Regions from separate parts of the Novosphingobium sp. GW821-FHT09E05 genome, predicted to be linked through region 1. Evidence: predicted binding sites of a transcription regulator. Region 1 holds the regulator's gene; the other holds the start of a gene.
What was found. The regulator LexA, encoded in region 1, represses DNA repair genes until DNA is damaged. The targets are predictions, from matches to a motif close to GTTCCNCNCTTGTTCT.
Positions count from the first base shown of each region.

Region 2: the regulator LexA is predicted to act here: its motif matches at 5,682-5,697, upstream of AC07M9_RS04160 (ImuA family protein).

Region 1 covers NZ_JBWKOQ010000001.1:1,521,047-1,528,965, forward strand. Annotated here, with positions in the region: gene AC07M9_RS07195 (citrate synthase) at 1-1,192, opposite strand, end outside; gene gltX (glutamate--tRNA ligase) at 1,215-2,654, opposite strand; gene AC07M9_RS07205 (ComEC/Rec2 family competence protein) at 2,769-4,922, shown strand; gene lexA (transcriptional repressor LexA) at 4,916-5,605, opposite strand; gene AC07M9_RS07215 (molybdopterin molybdotransferase MoeA) at 5,716-6,942, opposite strand; gene moaC (cyclic pyranopterin monophosphate synthase MoaC) at 6,939-7,424, opposite strand; gene trpC (indole-3-glycerol phosphate synthase TrpC) at 7,474-7,919, opposite strand, start outside.
Region 2 covers NZ_JBWKOQ010000001.1:903,461-911,379, reverse strand. Annotated here, with positions in the region: gene AC07M9_RS04205 (hypothetical protein) at 1-392, opposite strand, end outside; gene AC07M9_RS04200 (hypothetical protein) at 470-643, shown strand; gene AC07M9_RS04195 (hypothetical protein) at 743-901, opposite strand; gene AC07M9_RS04190 (AAA family ATPase) at 1,074-1,619, opposite strand; gene AC07M9_RS04185 (HEPN domain-containing protein) at 1,629-2,555, opposite strand; gene AC07M9_RS04180 (sigma factor-like helix-turn-helix DNA-binding protein) at 2,617-2,868, opposite strand; gene AC07M9_RS04175 (ArdC family protein) at 2,865-3,746, opposite strand; gene AC07M9_RS04170 (helix-turn-helix transcriptional regulator) at 4,314-4,526, shown strand; gene xth (exodeoxyribonuclease III) at 4,713-5,546, shown strand; gene AC07M9_RS04160 (ImuA family protein) at 5,718-6,494, shown strand; gene AC07M9_RS04155 (DUF6504 family protein) at 6,412-7,919, shown strand, end outside.

The DNA.
Region 1 (7,919 bases):
TTTCGTTCCACTGCGCAACCCAGCCCACGGTGCGGGCGAGGGCGAAGAGCACGGTGAACATCGTGGTCGGGAAGCCGATCGCCGACAGGATGATGCCCGAGTAGAAATCGACGTTCGGGAACAGCTTCTTCTCGATGAAGTACGGATCATTGAGCGCGAGCTCCTCGAGGCGCAGCGCGGTCTCGAACAGCGGGTCGGTGACCTTGAGCGCGTCGAACACCTCGCGCAGGGTCGACTGCATGACCGTCGCGCGCGGATCGTAGTTCTTGTAGACGCGGTGACCGAAGCCCATCAGGCGGAACGGATCGTTCTTGTCCTTGGCGCGCTCGATGTAGTGCGGAATGCGATCGGGGGTGCCGATTTCCTTCAGCATGTTGAGCGCGGCTTCGTTGGCGCCGCCGTGTGCGGGACCCCAGAGGCAGGCGATGCCGGCCGCGATGCATGCGAACGGGTTGGCGCCCGAAGACCCTGCAAGCCGCACCGTCGAAGTCGAGGCGTTCTGCTCGTGGTCGGCGTGGAGGATGAAGATCCGGTCCATCGCCTTCTCGATCGCCGGGTGTACCACGTAATCCTCCGCGGGCACGCCGAAGGTCATGCGCAGGAAGTTGCCGGTGTAGCTCAGCGAGTTGTCGGGATAGACGAAGGGCTGGCCGACCGAATACTTGTAGGCCATCGCCGCGATCGTCGGCATCTTCGCGATCAGGCGGTGCGAGCTGATCTTGCGATGCTCGGGGTCCGCAATGTCCGTGGAATCGTGGTAGAACGCCGAAAGCGCACCGACCACGCCGCACATGATCGCCATCGGGTGCGCGTCACGGCGGAAGCCGCGGTAGAACGTCGCCAGCTGCTCGTGCAGCATGGTGTGGCGCGTGATGGTGTTCTCGAAAGTGGAAAGCTCATCCTTGCTCGGCAGTTCACCATTGAGCAGCAGGTAGCTCGTTTCCATGAACGAGGAATTCTCGGCCAGCTGGCCGATCGGGTAGCCGCGGTGCAGCAGCACGCCCTCGTCGCCGTCGATGTAGGTCAGCGCCGACTCGCAGCTTGCGGTCGAAGTGAAGCCGGGATCGAACGTGAACTTGCCGGTCTGGGCATAGAGCTTGCGGATGTCGACGACATCCGGGCCGACGCTCCCCTTGAGGATCGGGTATTCGAAATCCGCGCCACCAGCGCTCAGTTTAGCCTGATCACCCACCAGTTATATCTCCTTATGACGGTTACCCGACAGGAACGTCCGCCTGCGCACCGATACGTGCGAGGCTCTCTTCCCGTCCGAGCAAAACCAGTACGTCGAAAATCCCCGGCGAGGTCGTCTGACCTGTCAGGGCCGCCCGCAAGGGTTGCGCGAGCTTGCCGAGCCCCAGTCCCAGTGTCTCGGCCATTGCCTTCAGGTTTCCTTCCAGTCCCTCCAGTGTCCAGTCGCCAGAACTGGACAGGCGCTCGTGAATCGCGGCAAGGCGGCCACGCGCCTCGTCGGTCAGGAGGCCAAGCGCCTTTTCGCTCATGGCAAGCGGGCGCTTGGCGAACAGGAAGGCAGAGCCTTCTGCAAGTTCGTTGAGGTCCTTTGCGCGGACCTTGAGCACGGGCATGGCGCGCGTCAGTAGGTCGAGTTCCGCATCGGCGGCCCCATCCAGACGCAGCGCCACCAGCGCGGCCAGCCGCGCATCGTCGGCCTCGCGCAGGTAGTGCCCGTTGAGATTGTGAAGCTTGGCGAGGTCGAAGCGCGAGGGCGACTTGCCCACGTCGACCATGTCGAACCACTCGACCGCCTGCTCGCGCGAGATGATCTCCTCGTCGCCGTGGCCCCAGCCAAGGCGCAGCAGGTAGTTGAAAACCGCCTCGGGCAGGATGCCGAGCTCGTCGCGGTAGGCATCGACGCCCAGCGCGCCGTGGCGCTTGGACAGCTTCGCGCCATCGGAGCCATGGATCAGCGGAACGTGGCCGTAGACCGGCACGTCCCAGCCCATCGCCTGGATGACGATCAACTGGCGGAAGGCGTTGTTGAGGTGGTCGTCGCCGCGCAGGACGTGGGTCACGCCCATGTCGTTGTCGTCCACCACGACGGCGAGCATGTAGGTCGGCGTGCCGTCGCTGCGCAGGATGACGAAATCGTCGATTTCGATATTCTGGACGGTGACCGAGCCCTGCACGAGGTCGTCGATCGTGGTCTCGCCGTCGCGCGGGGCCTTCATGCGCACGACATAGGTCTTGTCGGCCGGCCAGGTCGAAGGATCGGCGTCACGCCATTCGCTGTCGATGCGGAATGGGCGGCGCTCTTCCTGCGCCTTCTGGCGGCGTTCGGCGAGTTCCTCGCTCGTCAGGTAGCAGCGATAGGCATGGCCGCTCTCGAGCATCTGCGCCGCCACGTCGGCGTGGCGGTCAGAGCGCGCGAACTGAAACACGGGCTCTTCGTCACCTTCGAGGCCAAGCCACGAGAGGCCGTCGAAGATCGCGTCGATCGCCGGCTCGGTCGAACGGGCGCGGTCCGTGTCCTCGATGCGAAGCAGGTATTTGCCACCGTGATGGCGCGCGAACAGCCAGTTGAAAAGCGCCGTGCGGGCGCCGCCGATATGAAGATAACCGGTAGGCGAGGGGGCAAACCGCGTGACGACGGCCTTGGTGCCCGTCGCTCCGCCCGTTGCACTGCCGCTTGCCATCGATACCACCTTGCTGTCCTAATGCGCGCCATGGGGAGCCAGGCCGCAACTGTCGAAAATTCGTCTCCGGAAGGCGCCGGAGCCGCTGCATTGCAGCATCGGCCATGGAACAGCGTGAACGACTTGTCGAGGGTTTTGGGCGCTCTGGAGCGATTTCTTTCGGGCGCCGGATTCGATCGCGGACCGTGGTTGACGGTGGCTTTTGCGGGTGGGATCGTAAGCTGGTTCGCGTTGCCTGCGCCGGTCTGGTGGAGTGCTGCCTGCGCCCTTTGCGGGCTGCTGGCGGCAGCAGGCGTCACGCCGTGGCACGGGCGCGAGCGGTATCCGCATCTGTTCAGGGCGGTACTGGTCCTGCCGCTACTGGTCGCGGCCGGATGCCTGGCTATCTGGGCGCGTTCGACAATAGCGGGAGAGGCTCCGCTCGAACGCCCGATCGCCGGCATTTTTGCCGCCAGGATCCTCCAGATCGAACCCCAGCCGGCGCTGGACCGCGATCGCCTGATCCTCGCCATGCGCGAGCCGGGAACAGGGCGCGCCATGAAGGTGCGCGTAAACGTGCCGGGCAGGAACCTCGCAGCGCACGTCCGCATCGGCGATGTAGTACGATTCAAGGGGCGGCTCATGCCGCCGGCGCCTCCGATGCTGCCGGGCGCCTACAACTTCGCGCGAACGGCGTGGTTCGCCGGCATAGCGGCGAGCGGTTCCGTCATCGGTGAGGTCGAGGTCGTCGAGCGGGGAAAGATCGGTGGCGGGTGGCTGTCTGGCCTGCGTCGTTCGCTTGCGGACCATATCCGCGCGAGGATCGGCACCGAGCGCGCCGGCATCGCCACCGCCTTCGTGACCGGCGACCGGGGCGGCATTTCCGACGCCGACGACGAAGCGATGCGCGATTCCGGGCTAGCGCACCTGCTATCCGTTAGCGGCCTGCATGTCGGCGCCGTCGTCGGGGCAGTCTACGTGCTGTTCGTGCGCGCGCTGGCCCTGTTTCCGTGGCTGGCCCTGCGCGTTCGGCTTCCGGTGGTAGCAGCCGCCGCGGGCGCGCTTGCCGGCATCGCCTATACGCTGTTGTCGGGGTCGGAGGTACCGACGGTACGCTCCTGCATCGGCTCGCTGCTGGTCCTCGCCGCGCTGGCGCTGGGGCGTGAACCGTTGTCGCTGCGCATGTTGGCTGTCGCCGCCTTCTGCGTCATGCTTCTCTGGCCGGAGGCGGTCACCGGACCCAGCTTCCAGATGAGCTTCGGGGCCGTACTGGCGCTCGTCGCGGTCGGCACGTCCGCACCGGCCAAGGCATTCATGGCGCCGAGGGACGAGTCGCTCGCCATCAAGGCGCTGCGGCACCTGGCGATGCTGCTGGTGACCGGTGTGGTCATCGACCTTGCACTGATGCCGATCGGGCTTTTTCACTTCCACCGGGCCGGTATCTACGGCGCGCTCGCCAATGTCATCGCCATTCCGCTGACGACTTTCGTCGTTATGCCATTGCTGGCCGGTGCGCTGGTCCTCGACTCGGTGGGCGCCGGCGGACCGGTTTGGTGGCTGGCGCAGGGTTCGATCGACCTGCTGACTGCGATCGCCCACTGGATCGCATCGCGGACGGCAGCCGTGACCATCCTCCCCGCCGGCGGCAACGGCGCGTTCATGCTGTTTGTTTCGGGGGGGCTTTGGGTGGGCCTATGGGGCGGGCGCCTCCGCTGGCTGGGCCTGCCGCCGGCGTTGCTCGGTGCGGGCCTGCTCGCGATGGCAGCGCCCGCCGACATCCTGATTTCGGGCGATGGCCGTCATGTCGGGCTGGTCGAGCCGAGTGGAGAGCGGCTTTTCGTCCTGCGCGACGGCGGCGAAGGCTACGCCCGCGACAACCTCATGGAACTGGCCGGTATGGAGGGGGAACCGGTGGCAATCGATCAATGGCCCGTCGCACGTTGCAATCCCGATTTCTGCGCCATCCGCATGGAGCGTAAGGGCGTTACCTGGCGGCTTCTCGTCTCGCGAGGCCGGGATGCTGTTCCGGAAAGGGCGCTAGCCGCCGCCTGCGATCGTAGCGACATTGTCGTGTCCGACCGCTGGCTTCCGCGCAGTTGTTCCCCGCGCTGGTTCAAGGCCGATCGTGACAGTCTCGGCCAGACAGGCGGCCTTGCAATCCATCTGAGCGCCGGCCGAGTGGACACCGTGGCCGGGAGTGAAGGCGAGCATGGCTGGTGGCGCCCCGCCTCACCGCGCTTTCCGCGCTTCGGGCCGGAGCCGAGCCCTCCTTCGCCGCGGGCTCAATGATAGCGGCGGAGCAATCCTGCCAACTTGCCCTGCACTTCGACTTCGTCAGGACCGTAAATCTGTGGTTCGTAGGCGCCATTGGCAGGGTCGAGGCGGACCATGCCGTTCTCGCGGCGCAGATACTTCAACGTCGCTTCCTCGCCGCGGATCAGGGCGACGACGATCTCGCCGTCCCGCGCGGAATTCGTGCGTTTCACCAAGGCGAAATCGCCATCCAGAATGCCGGCTTCCACCATCGAGTCGCCTGAGACTTCCAACGCGTAGTGTTCGCCCGAACCGAGCAGAGCCGCAGGCACCGGTAGCATCGACTGGCCTTCCAGGGCTTCGATCGGCACCCCGGCGGCGATGCGGCCGTGGAGGGGAATTTCGATGACATCGTTAGCGGCCCGGGGCGCAGCCTGAGCAGCACGGATAGGCACCACCTCATCATTGTTGGTAGGGGCCGATCGAGGCGCCTTGTTGCCGGAATCGTCCGGCTGGCGCAGCACCTCTAGCGCACGCGCACGATTGGGCAGGCGGCGGATGAATCCGCGCTCCTCAAGCGCCGAGATCAGGCGGTGAACACCTGACTTCGACTTGAGATCGAGCGCTTCCTTCATTTCCTCGAAGCTGGGGGAGATACCGCTCTCCTCCAGCCTGGCCTGGATGAACCGGAGCAATTCGTGCTGCTTGCGCGTCAACATGGTCGCTGCCTCTTCGTTGCTGCCGGCGAAGCCCCTTCGGCCGGGCATGTTCCGATCGTGAACATTGAGGGAACAATTAAGCAACGAATTTCCGCGCGTCAAGCGGTGCCTCAGGCGAAACCGCCATTCTGGAGCAGGAACACGCGCACCTCCTCGCCGATTCCAGAAGCGGCGGAACGGCCGGGGCGGTCAATCAGCACGTTGCTGGCTGCCAGAGAGGTGAGTGCGCCGCTGTCCTGGAGCGTGTGCGGCACCACGCATTCGCCGTCCCACCAACCGCGCAGGAATTCGCGGCGAGGGCCGTTCGCGCGTATTGAAGCGCCCAGGCGCGTGGTGATCTGTATCGGCAGGGCCTGCTTCGCACCCTGCATCCGGCGCAGCAGCGGCAACAGGAAATGATAGGCGGTGACATAGCTCGACACCGGATTGCCGGGAAGACCGAGGATGATCTGCGGCCGACCAGGCCTGCCCGGCCGTTCGCGCGTTGCGACCAGGATCGGCTTGCCCGGCTTGATGGCGACGCGCCAGAAATCGACGCTCGCGCCCCAGTCTTCGAGCGCCGGCCTGACGAGGTCGTGATCACCTACGGATGCCCCGCCGCTGGTGACGATCACCTCGGCATCCACAGCGGCGGCGAAGGCGTCGGCCAGGGCATCGAGGGTGTCGGCCACGGGACCGAGGCGGATCGTCCCGGTTGCGAAAGGCCGCGCGAGCGCTGCCAACATGGCGCCGTTGCTTGCCGGAATCTGGTGCGGCTCGCAGCATTCCGGATCGGCGGCGAGTTCGTCCCCGCTGTCGATCACGACGACGCGCGGCATGCGGTGTACTGGCAGGTGGCGGTGGCCCGCGGCCATGGCGAGCGCGGCTTCGGCCGGACCGACGCGCTTGCCGGAGGCTATGACTTCGTCGTTCTCGGCGAAGTCCATGCCGCGGCGGCGGATGTGCTTGTGCGGGGGCTCCGGTGCCTCGCCGGTGAGCGCGAGCCGTCTGTCCCTCAAGGCGACATCTTCCTGCACGATGACGGCATCAGCATCGGCGGGAAGAATGGCTCCGGTAGAGACGCGCACGGCCTCGCCACGGCTGATCGTGCCGGCGAAAGGATGCCCTGCCGCGCTCTCGCCGATGATGATCCAGGGCCCGGAAAGGTCACCTGCGGTCACGGCATAGCCGTCCATCGCAGAGAGGTCGGCGGCGGGCTGGGTGCGGCGCGCATACAGCGGCGCGGCGAGATAACGGCCGATCGCGCCCTCGACATCGACATGCTCGACAGGCAGCGGTTCAGCCAAAGCGAGAAGGCGGGCCTGCGCTTGCTCCAGAGGGATCGGCGGCGGACTCACTGGTTCCAGTCTTCCGCGCGCCAGTGCCCGGACTTTCCTCCGCGCTTCTCCATGAGGCGGATGTCGCCGATGACCATGCTCTTGTCGAGTGCCTTTGCCATGTCGTAGATTGTCAGGAGTGCGATGGAAGCTGCTGTAATAGCTTCCATTTCTACCCCTGTTTTACCTGTGAGCGATGCAGTCGCAGTGACACGGACAGCGTCTTCCTCGAATGCAAAATCCACGTTCACGGCATCGATCATGAGAGGGTGGCACATCGGAATTAGCTCGGCAGTACGCTTCGCCGCCATGATCCCGGCGATCCGCGCGGTTCCCAGCACGTCACCCTTTGGAGCGTCACCGGCACGGATCGCGGCGAGAGCCTGCGGAGTCATGCCTATGCGGCCCGAAGCGATGGCGACACGCTGGGTTTCGGCCTTGGCGCCGACATCAACCATCCGCGCGGTGCCCTCCGAATCGATGTGGGTTAGAGTTTTGCTCATGACAGTTTTCCGTCATCACATGCCGCGACCTGCATGTCCAAGCCCGGGCTCAGCCGCCGCCGAGCAAGGCCCGCGTCGCTGCTTCGACATCGCCCTGGCGCATCAGGCTCTCGCCGACGAGGAACGTCCGGGCCCCGCAGTCCGAGAGGCGTTGGAGATCGGCATGGACGTTGATGCCGCTTTCGCTGACCAGCAGGGTGCCTTCCGGAGCCAGCGGGGCGAGGCGTTCGGTCGTTCCGACATCGGTAACAAAGCGCTTGAGATCGCGATTGTTGACGCCAATCAACCTTGATTTCAAAAGCCTTGCACGATCGAGTTCAAGTTCATTGTGAACTTCGACGAGGCAGTCCATTCCGCGCTCATGGGCTGCAGCCTCAAGTTCTTTCATCAGCCCGTCTTCGAGCGCGGCGACGATGATGAGGATGGCATCGGCACCGATCGCGCGGGATTCCGCGACCTGCCAGGGATCAACCATGAAATCCTTTCGGATGACGG
Region 2 (7,919 bases), 620 kb from region 1:
AGCTCCACCGCCGAATCGTGGCGGGCTTCGGCGAGGGCCAGTTTCGGCGCGCGCAGCGGCCGGGCGAAGAGATGCAGCCGAATGCCCTCGAGCCGCCACTGCCCGACCAGCGACATCTCTGTCCCCATCCCGCCGCCCTCACGTTCGAACATCGGTTCGTCGGCGGTCATCCGCTCCTCGAACCGGCTATCGGCATCGAGGCGCAGGGTGATGGTGATGCCCTCCTGGCTGCAGCGATAGAGGCCTGGCGATATGGCAACGGAAGCCGGATCGGGTTCTTCATCCCGGAGCTCAGGTCCGGAGCATGCGACCGGCGCGGAATTCGGGTTCGCGAATGCCGGCGCCGGCGCCGTTGCGACGGCAAAACCCGGGGCGAGGATCGGTACCTTCATAACCGAAATCCTGCCGGGCAACGCCGGCCACCGCAAGCGCATTGCCCGGCGCCGCCCGAGCGGCCATAGCCGCGCCGATGGACGACAATCTCAATGCAATCATCCTGCGGGTGCTCGGACGGACACCGCAATGGATCCGGCACGACCTCGACGCCAAGGAGGATGCCTTGCGCCAGCGAGCGGAAGAGACACTCGCCGCGATGATCGCCAGCGCCGTTCGGGAGGGAACCGCAGACTCGGCTGTGGCTTAAGTGGGTTCAGGTTACCGGAGCTCCCGCCTCATGCGCCGCGCGGCGTCTCACTCGCTCGTCTTGCTTGCCGTTCTGGGGAGTGCTGCCGTCACAACAATTTCAGCGTCGGCCCGGCCTGCCAAAACGCCCGTCCAGGTACAGTGTGCGGGTGGCCGTCAGTTCCTGCTCCAGGCGGAGCAGCGGCGCGCACGGGTCCGGCTGGGCGAGCGGCAAATCGACCTCGTCCGCACGCCTTCGTCGATGGGTCAGCAGTACCATGGCCCGCAGGCCACGCTGATCCTGGACGGGGACTTCATTGCCTTCGTTCCGAAGGACGACGCTGGCTGGCAAGATTGCCGCGTCGCTAGGACGATCTCGGCGTCGGCGCCAAACGGGTAGGCAAAACCGTTACGGTCGAACCACCAGCGTTCCCGTGCGGATGAGATCCGGTTCAGGCGCCCAACCGCTCGAGCAGAAAAGCGGCGCGGTCCTCGACCGATGCCTTCGGCACGATCACCACATCGTAGCCCAGGCGCGGATACGCGACGAGAAGGCGCTCGTACTCATCGAGGGCCGACGCGATGTCGTGCTGGCGGTCGGCATCCTGGCGATACATTTCTGGCCAGGGCGGGGTCAGGAAAACTTCACCGTGGTAGCGGTGCTCGCGGCAGAGAGCCTCGGCCACCGGCTCGCCGCTGACATGCTCCAGCGCGACGGCGGCATCGATCAGGCCGCGATCGAAGAAGACCCATCCGTCATGGCGTTGGGCCTCGGCGCGATCGTGCAGCGAAACGTCGATCGCGCGGCGGGCAAAGGCCTGCATGTTGATCCAGGGAAGTGCAGATCCATCACCGGAGCTCGTCTCAGCGATGACCCGGCGGCCGGGCTCTTCGACAACGGCGTGCCCGCGCCGCGCGAGTTCGGCGAGCAGGGTCGATTTGCCGCCGCCCGAGCAGCCCGAGATGACGACAAACCTGTCCGATAGAGGGCCGGTCATTCTCGAGGTTCAGCCGACCGGCGCATCCGCCTCCAGCTTGGCGATGCGCTCGCTGCAGATGGCCTGGACCACGCGGCCGAGTTCCTCGACCTGCTTGCCCAGCCAGGTCAGCTCCTCCGCAGTGATGGTATAGTGCTTGGAGTAGCGCGCCTTGACGTAAGCCTCTTTGAGCTTCTCGAACATGGCGCGGTGGCGGTGATTGTCGTTCGGCCAGACATAGACAAGCCGGGGGTCAAGGCGCTCGGCCTGGGTGCGCAGGAATGCGAGATTGTGCACGTGGGGCGTGTAGAACGTCGTCACAAGCAGGACGCAGTGATAGAGGCGTTCGGTCGCCTGATGAAGTTCAAAAGCTGCTTTGTTGAAGCGCTGGCGATCGCGGTTTGATGCGAAGTCGTCAAAGAATTCCGCTGAACTCGGAAACCACTCCTCAAAATACCCCTTCGCCATCGCCAGCGCCGCCTCGGGCGTCTTGGGCTTGGGCGTGTGCAGCGCCGTATCGTCGCTCTCGTAGAGCGCGATGCCGTCCTTGGCGATGTCCATGAAGAAATAGCGACCGTGGGCGAGCCCGTCGTTCACTTCCTGCAGGGTGTGAATGATCAGATTGACCGGGGTCTTGAGGGTGCCGGTGATGCCGTACTCGCGCATCAGCCGGTCATCGACCTTGGCCCAGTACTTGACCCGGTCGGTCAGGCGCTTGTCGCTGACGATGACGAGCAGGTCGTAGTCGGACTTGTAGCCCTTGGCGGTATGCGGCTCATCGACCCAACCGCCCCGCGCATAGGAGCCGTAGAGCACGACCTTGAGGATACGCCCCTTCTTCTTCCAGTCGTGGGTGGCGAGCGCGATGCCGTCCTCGAATTCCTCGAAGACGAGCTGGAGCACGCGCGCGAGCTCGCGCTGCTTGTTGGCGGGAAGATGGTCGAGATCGCTTCGCATGGTGCCTCCTACCCTGTCGTCCCCGCCGCCCGATGGCAAGCCACCGGGCGGCGGGAACCTTTCACCATGGCCACAGACGGCGCCACCATGGCTCGCGTTCGCGTTCGCGCACGGATCGCATCAGGATCAGCAGCGCCTGGGTGAACGCCGCCTCGATCTCCGCCATCCCGACACCGTGATTCCGGGCAAGATCGGCATACGTCACCGTCTCGATGCGCAAGGCCAGAAACACCTCGCGCTGGAACGGCGTCATCTGCCTGAGCCCCCGCCGCTCGGCGCGCAGCAGGGCCCGGCGGGAAGGCTGCCGGCTCATGGCCGGTCCTCCCCGCAGGCGAGCAACCAGTCCGCCCCCTTGCTGGCCGCGCTCGCTGCCCGGAAGATCGCCTTGTCATCCGCCCTGAGGACCTCAAGCCATGCGCCGATGTAATCGGCGTGGCGAACCGTGGGCTGGATACCCAGCGAGGCACAGGCAAACGCCGCCGTCATTTCCGCGATGAGTTCCTCGCGGGCATAAGTTGCCGAACCGAACACTCCGGACTGATCGCGCTCCAGCCGGCCCTTGCCGCCGACGTAGTGACCGAGCTCGTGCAGTGCGGTGCGATACCAGTTGATCGGCTCCCGGAAGGCAACCTGCGGCGGCACCTGCACGAAATCCGGGCCCGGCGCATAGAACGCCTCACTGCCGCCGATCCGGAAGTCCGCCCCCGACCCGGCAATGATCCGATCCGCCTCGGCGATCGCCAGGACCGGATCGGGTAGCGCCGAACCACCCGCCAGACCCTCATCCAGCCCTTCGCATTGATCGATGTTGAAGACGACAAAGCGCTTGAGGAACGCCACCGTGCGCACCTCGCCGCCTTCGCTCAACGCACGCGCCGCTTCGTCCTTGGGGGTGAAGCGATCCGCATAGCATATCACCGTCCCCTTCTCGCCGCGCCGCACGTTCCCGCCCGCCGCTGCCGCCTGCCGGTAAGTGAGCCAGCGCTGCGAGGAGAACCCGCCCCCGACACCCGCCGCCCACAAGATGAGCACATTGATCCCCGAGTAGACCCGCCCCGACACCGCATTCGCCGGCATCATGCACGGACACTTGCTCGCGTCCCAGGGCTGCACCCACGGCAACCGGCCCTCTTCCAGCTCGGCAATGATGCGCGCGGTAACCTCGCCATAGAGGCTCTGACGTTCGGACATGCTCCTTCACTCTTTCCTCAACCGCCATTGACCGGCGCCAGGGTGGCGGGGGGCGGCAGGAGCGAACCGAAAAGCCCCGCCGGCTGAAGGCGGGGCGCACCTGAAAGGCCGCAACGCAGTGGAGGACCTGAGCGCAGCGCAGGTTGCGCCGCGCCGAGGCGGGGCTAGGGGGTAGCGACGCCCCCCGCCACCTTGGGGCCGAAGGCCCAGCGCCGCCGCGCACCCGCGGCGTCCGCATCCGGGGCGCACCCGCGCCCCGCCCGGACCGCCACGCAGGGCCGCCCTTCGCGTCAGGGATCGCAGCGGCCATGCCGGCGAGACGCCGCAAGGCGGCTCGACCGACGCGAAGCGGAAAGCAGAGCCCGGCCCGGCCACCGGCCGAGGGACGCCCGAAACGGCATTGAAAATATTTCTGTCGCAGCCCCAAGCAGCCTCGGAGACGACCGCCAAGCACAGGATATAATGGCGTAAAACCTGCGGAATCCCACGATCTTGACCGCATCGGAGCCATCTCAAATGCTGTCTTCGCGAGGCAATGCCGCCTACGCCTGTCCGGGAGACAGCACCGTGACCGAGAACACCCCCGACCGTATCCTTCGCCTCAACGCCGTGCTCGACCGCACCGGACTTTCACGCGCGACGCTCTATCGCAAGATCCAGGGCGGGACCTTTCCCAGGCAGCTGCGGATCGCAGCGCGCTGCGCGGGCTGGCGCGAGAGCGCCGTCAACGAGTGGATGCGCAATCCGATGTTCTATTCGGTCGAGGATAGCGGAAGTTGATGGCGGCACTCATGATCAGCTTACCCCTGCCGAGCGCTTACCACGAGCCGTCAAATGCCCCACTTCAGCACTGAAACCACCGTTCGTAAGCTCGAGGGTGAACGTCTGCTCGCGGCATGAGTGCGTTCAGCCGTCCCGGCTCAACGTACGAGGAACCCTTCGGCGCCACCGCGCTTTGCAAACGCCATGAAGATCGCCACCTACAACGTGAACGGGATCAACGGCCGCCTGCCCGTCCTGCTGCGATGGCTGGAAATCGCCGCACCCGACATCGTGTGCCTCCAGGAGCTGAAAGCACCTGACGAGAGCTTTCCGCAAAGCGTGATCCGGGATGCCGGCTACGAGGCGATCTGGCATGGGCAGAGCCGGTGGAACGGCGTCGCCATCCTGAGCCGTGTCGGCGAGATTCATGAAACCCGCCGCGGCTTGCCCGGCGACCTTGCCGACGAACAGAGCCGCTATATCGAGGCGGCCGTCAATGGCGTGCTGATCTGCGGACTGTATCTGCCCAATGGCAATCCGCGCCCTGGCCCCAAGTTCGAGTTCAAGCTGCGCTGGTTCGATCGGCTCCACGACCATCTCGCCGGGCTCATCGGTCTGGACGCGCCGGTCGTTTGCCTGGGCGACTTCAACGTCATGCCGACCGATCTCGACGTCTATGCGCCCGAACGCTGGCAGGAAGATGCACTTTTCGCCCCAGAAGTGCGCACCGCCTATGCCCGTCTCCTCAAGCAGGGCTGGACCGATGCGGTGCGTACACTCCATCCGCACGAGACCATCTACACCTTCTGGAAATACTGGCGCGGCGCCTTCGAGCGCAATGCGGGGCTCAGGATCGACCATGCCCTGCTCAACCCGGTCGCGGCACAGCGACTGGTCGCCGCAGAGGTCGACACCCGGCCACGCGGATGGGAAAAGACCAGCGACCATGCGCCCTTGTGCATCGAACTTTCGGAGGCGGCCGCGCCGCGCAAGCGGGGCGAAAGCCCCCGCAAACGCCCGGTCCGGCCCAAATCCTGAGCGCTTGCGAGCCTCTGAGAGCACTAGTGCGCGCATAGGCGCTGCTCGAATTCTTTTTCGTTTTCAGCCCATTGCTTAGCCACTCGCTCCCCGGATTTGGGTTAGCTGACGCCTTGACGGAACACGGTCAAAGTTGGAACATATAGCGAACACATGAGTCGCTATTGACCAATGATCCTGCAAACTGCCCTTCCCTCCCGGCTGCCCGCCGAACACCTCGCCGCGCTGCGCGCGCAGGTCGCGCAAGTCCAGGCCATGCGTGGTCCGGTGCTGCCGTTTGGCGTGCCGGACATCGATTCCCGGCTCGCGGCCGGCGGCCTGGATGGTGCCGCGCTGCATGAAATAGCCGGCGCGAGTGCCAGCTGGAGCGACGATGCCGCCGCCACGCTGTTCGCCGCCGGCCTCGCCGCGCGCTTTGCTGTTAGGCCAGGCATGACGGTGCTGTGGGCGCTCAGCCGCTTCGACCTTTACGCGCCCGGCCTCGAGCAGATCGGCCTCGGCCCCGACAAGGTGCTCTACGCGCAAGGGACGAAAGACGCCGAAGTGCTGGCACTTGCCGAAGATGCCTTACGTGACGGGTCGCTGGCCTGCGTAATCGCCGAGGTCAGAGCAGCCGATCAAACCGCTACCCGGCGGCTGCAGCTTGCCGCCTCCGACGGGCGAACTCCCATGCTGCTCTACCGGCGGCATAGGTCTCGCGAGCGTAGTCCGCTGATCCAGCCATCCGCCGCCATGACGCGCTGGAGCATCGGATGCGCGCCGTCCGCGCCGCTTCCCCATGCCGGCATCGGACGGGGGCAGTGGTCCGTTGAACTTGTCCGCCAGCGCGGCGGCAATCCTTTTTCTCTTTGCGTCGAGGCCTGCGATGACCAGGGTTGCCTCGCTCTACCTGCCGCAGTTGCCGATCGAGCGACTACGACGGTTGGAGCGGCCATCCGCGCCGCCTGACGCGGCGGCGCTGGCCCCCCGTTTCCTGCCCCCCATCGACGACGATCCCGGTGCCTGCTCGGTGCCGCGCGGCGGCGGCTGGCGGCCGGGTGCGCGCTGGGCGCAGGGGGCACTCGGCACCGCGCCGGCGCAGGCCGATATCGACGCCTTGCCGGCGCACCAGCGACCCACCATGCGTGAGATGGGGCGACGCAGCGAGAGCGCCGATCATCCCTTCAGGGCGATGGCTCCCGACGACGGCGTGCCATCTTGCGCGCCATCGCGGGTGCGCGTGGTCCATAGCCACCCAAGTCGTTGGACGAAGCCCGTGGTGCTCATCGCGCGCAGCGGTCAGCGCGACGTCGTGACTGCCACCTGCCCCGCGGCGCTGGAGCTCGGCCTTCGCCCTGGCATGGCCGCCGCCCATGCGAGGGCACTGGTAAGCGACCTCGACGTGCGCGACGCCGACCGGGCTGCCGACGCGGCGTGGCTCGAACGCCTGTCGCTTCACGCCGTGCGCCACTGGACGCCGACGGCGAGCACCTGCGATCCTGATGGCCTGTGGCTCGACGTGACCGGGACCACCCATCTGTTCGGCGGCGAGGCACGTTTCTGCCGGCGGGTCCTGCGGTTCCTCCAGCGTCTCGGCTTCACCGCCAGCATCGCCATCGCCGGAACGCCGGGCGCCGCGCATGCCCTCGCCCGCTTCGGCGGACACGCCGTGACTCTCCTGCCGCCGCGCGCCGAGGCCCAGGCGATCGCCGATCTACCACTGGCGGCGCTGCGCCTCCCTGCCGATACCCTGGCGACGGCAAGCCGGTTCGGTCTGGAGCGGATCGCCGATCTCTATGCGATGCCGCGCGGCCCCCTCGCCAAACGTCTCGGGCTGAAGGCCGTCGAGCGGCTCGACCAGGCACGAGGCCTGGTGGCGGAACCGATCGTGCCCGTGGTCCCGTTCGAGGCACCGCGTGCTGAGCGCCGGCTGCTGGAGCCGATCATCACGGCCGATGCGATCAACCAGGTCATCGGCGATCTCCTCTGCGATCTGGTGCACGGTCTGCAAGGCCGCCGGCTGGGCCTGCGCACCGCTGTCCTGACCTGCCAGCGGGTGGACGGGCTGGCGCAGCGGATCGCCGTGGGCACCGCGCGCGCCACACGCGACGCCAGGCATCTGGCGCGCATGTTCGCGATGCGCGTCGAACGGATCGACCCGGGGCTCGGCATCGAGGTGATGCAGCTCGCCGCGCCGCGCGTCGAGGACCTGCAACCGGTCGCCATCGCATCCGGCCTCCTCGACACCGCGCACGCGCCCGATGTTGCCCCCCTCGTCGACCAGCTGGCCGGCCGGGCCGGCGATGCGGCGCTGTTCCGTGTGAGCGCGGTCGAGAGCGACGTGCCTGAGCGTGCGGTGCGCCGCACCGCGCCCTTGGCAACGACATTGGGATG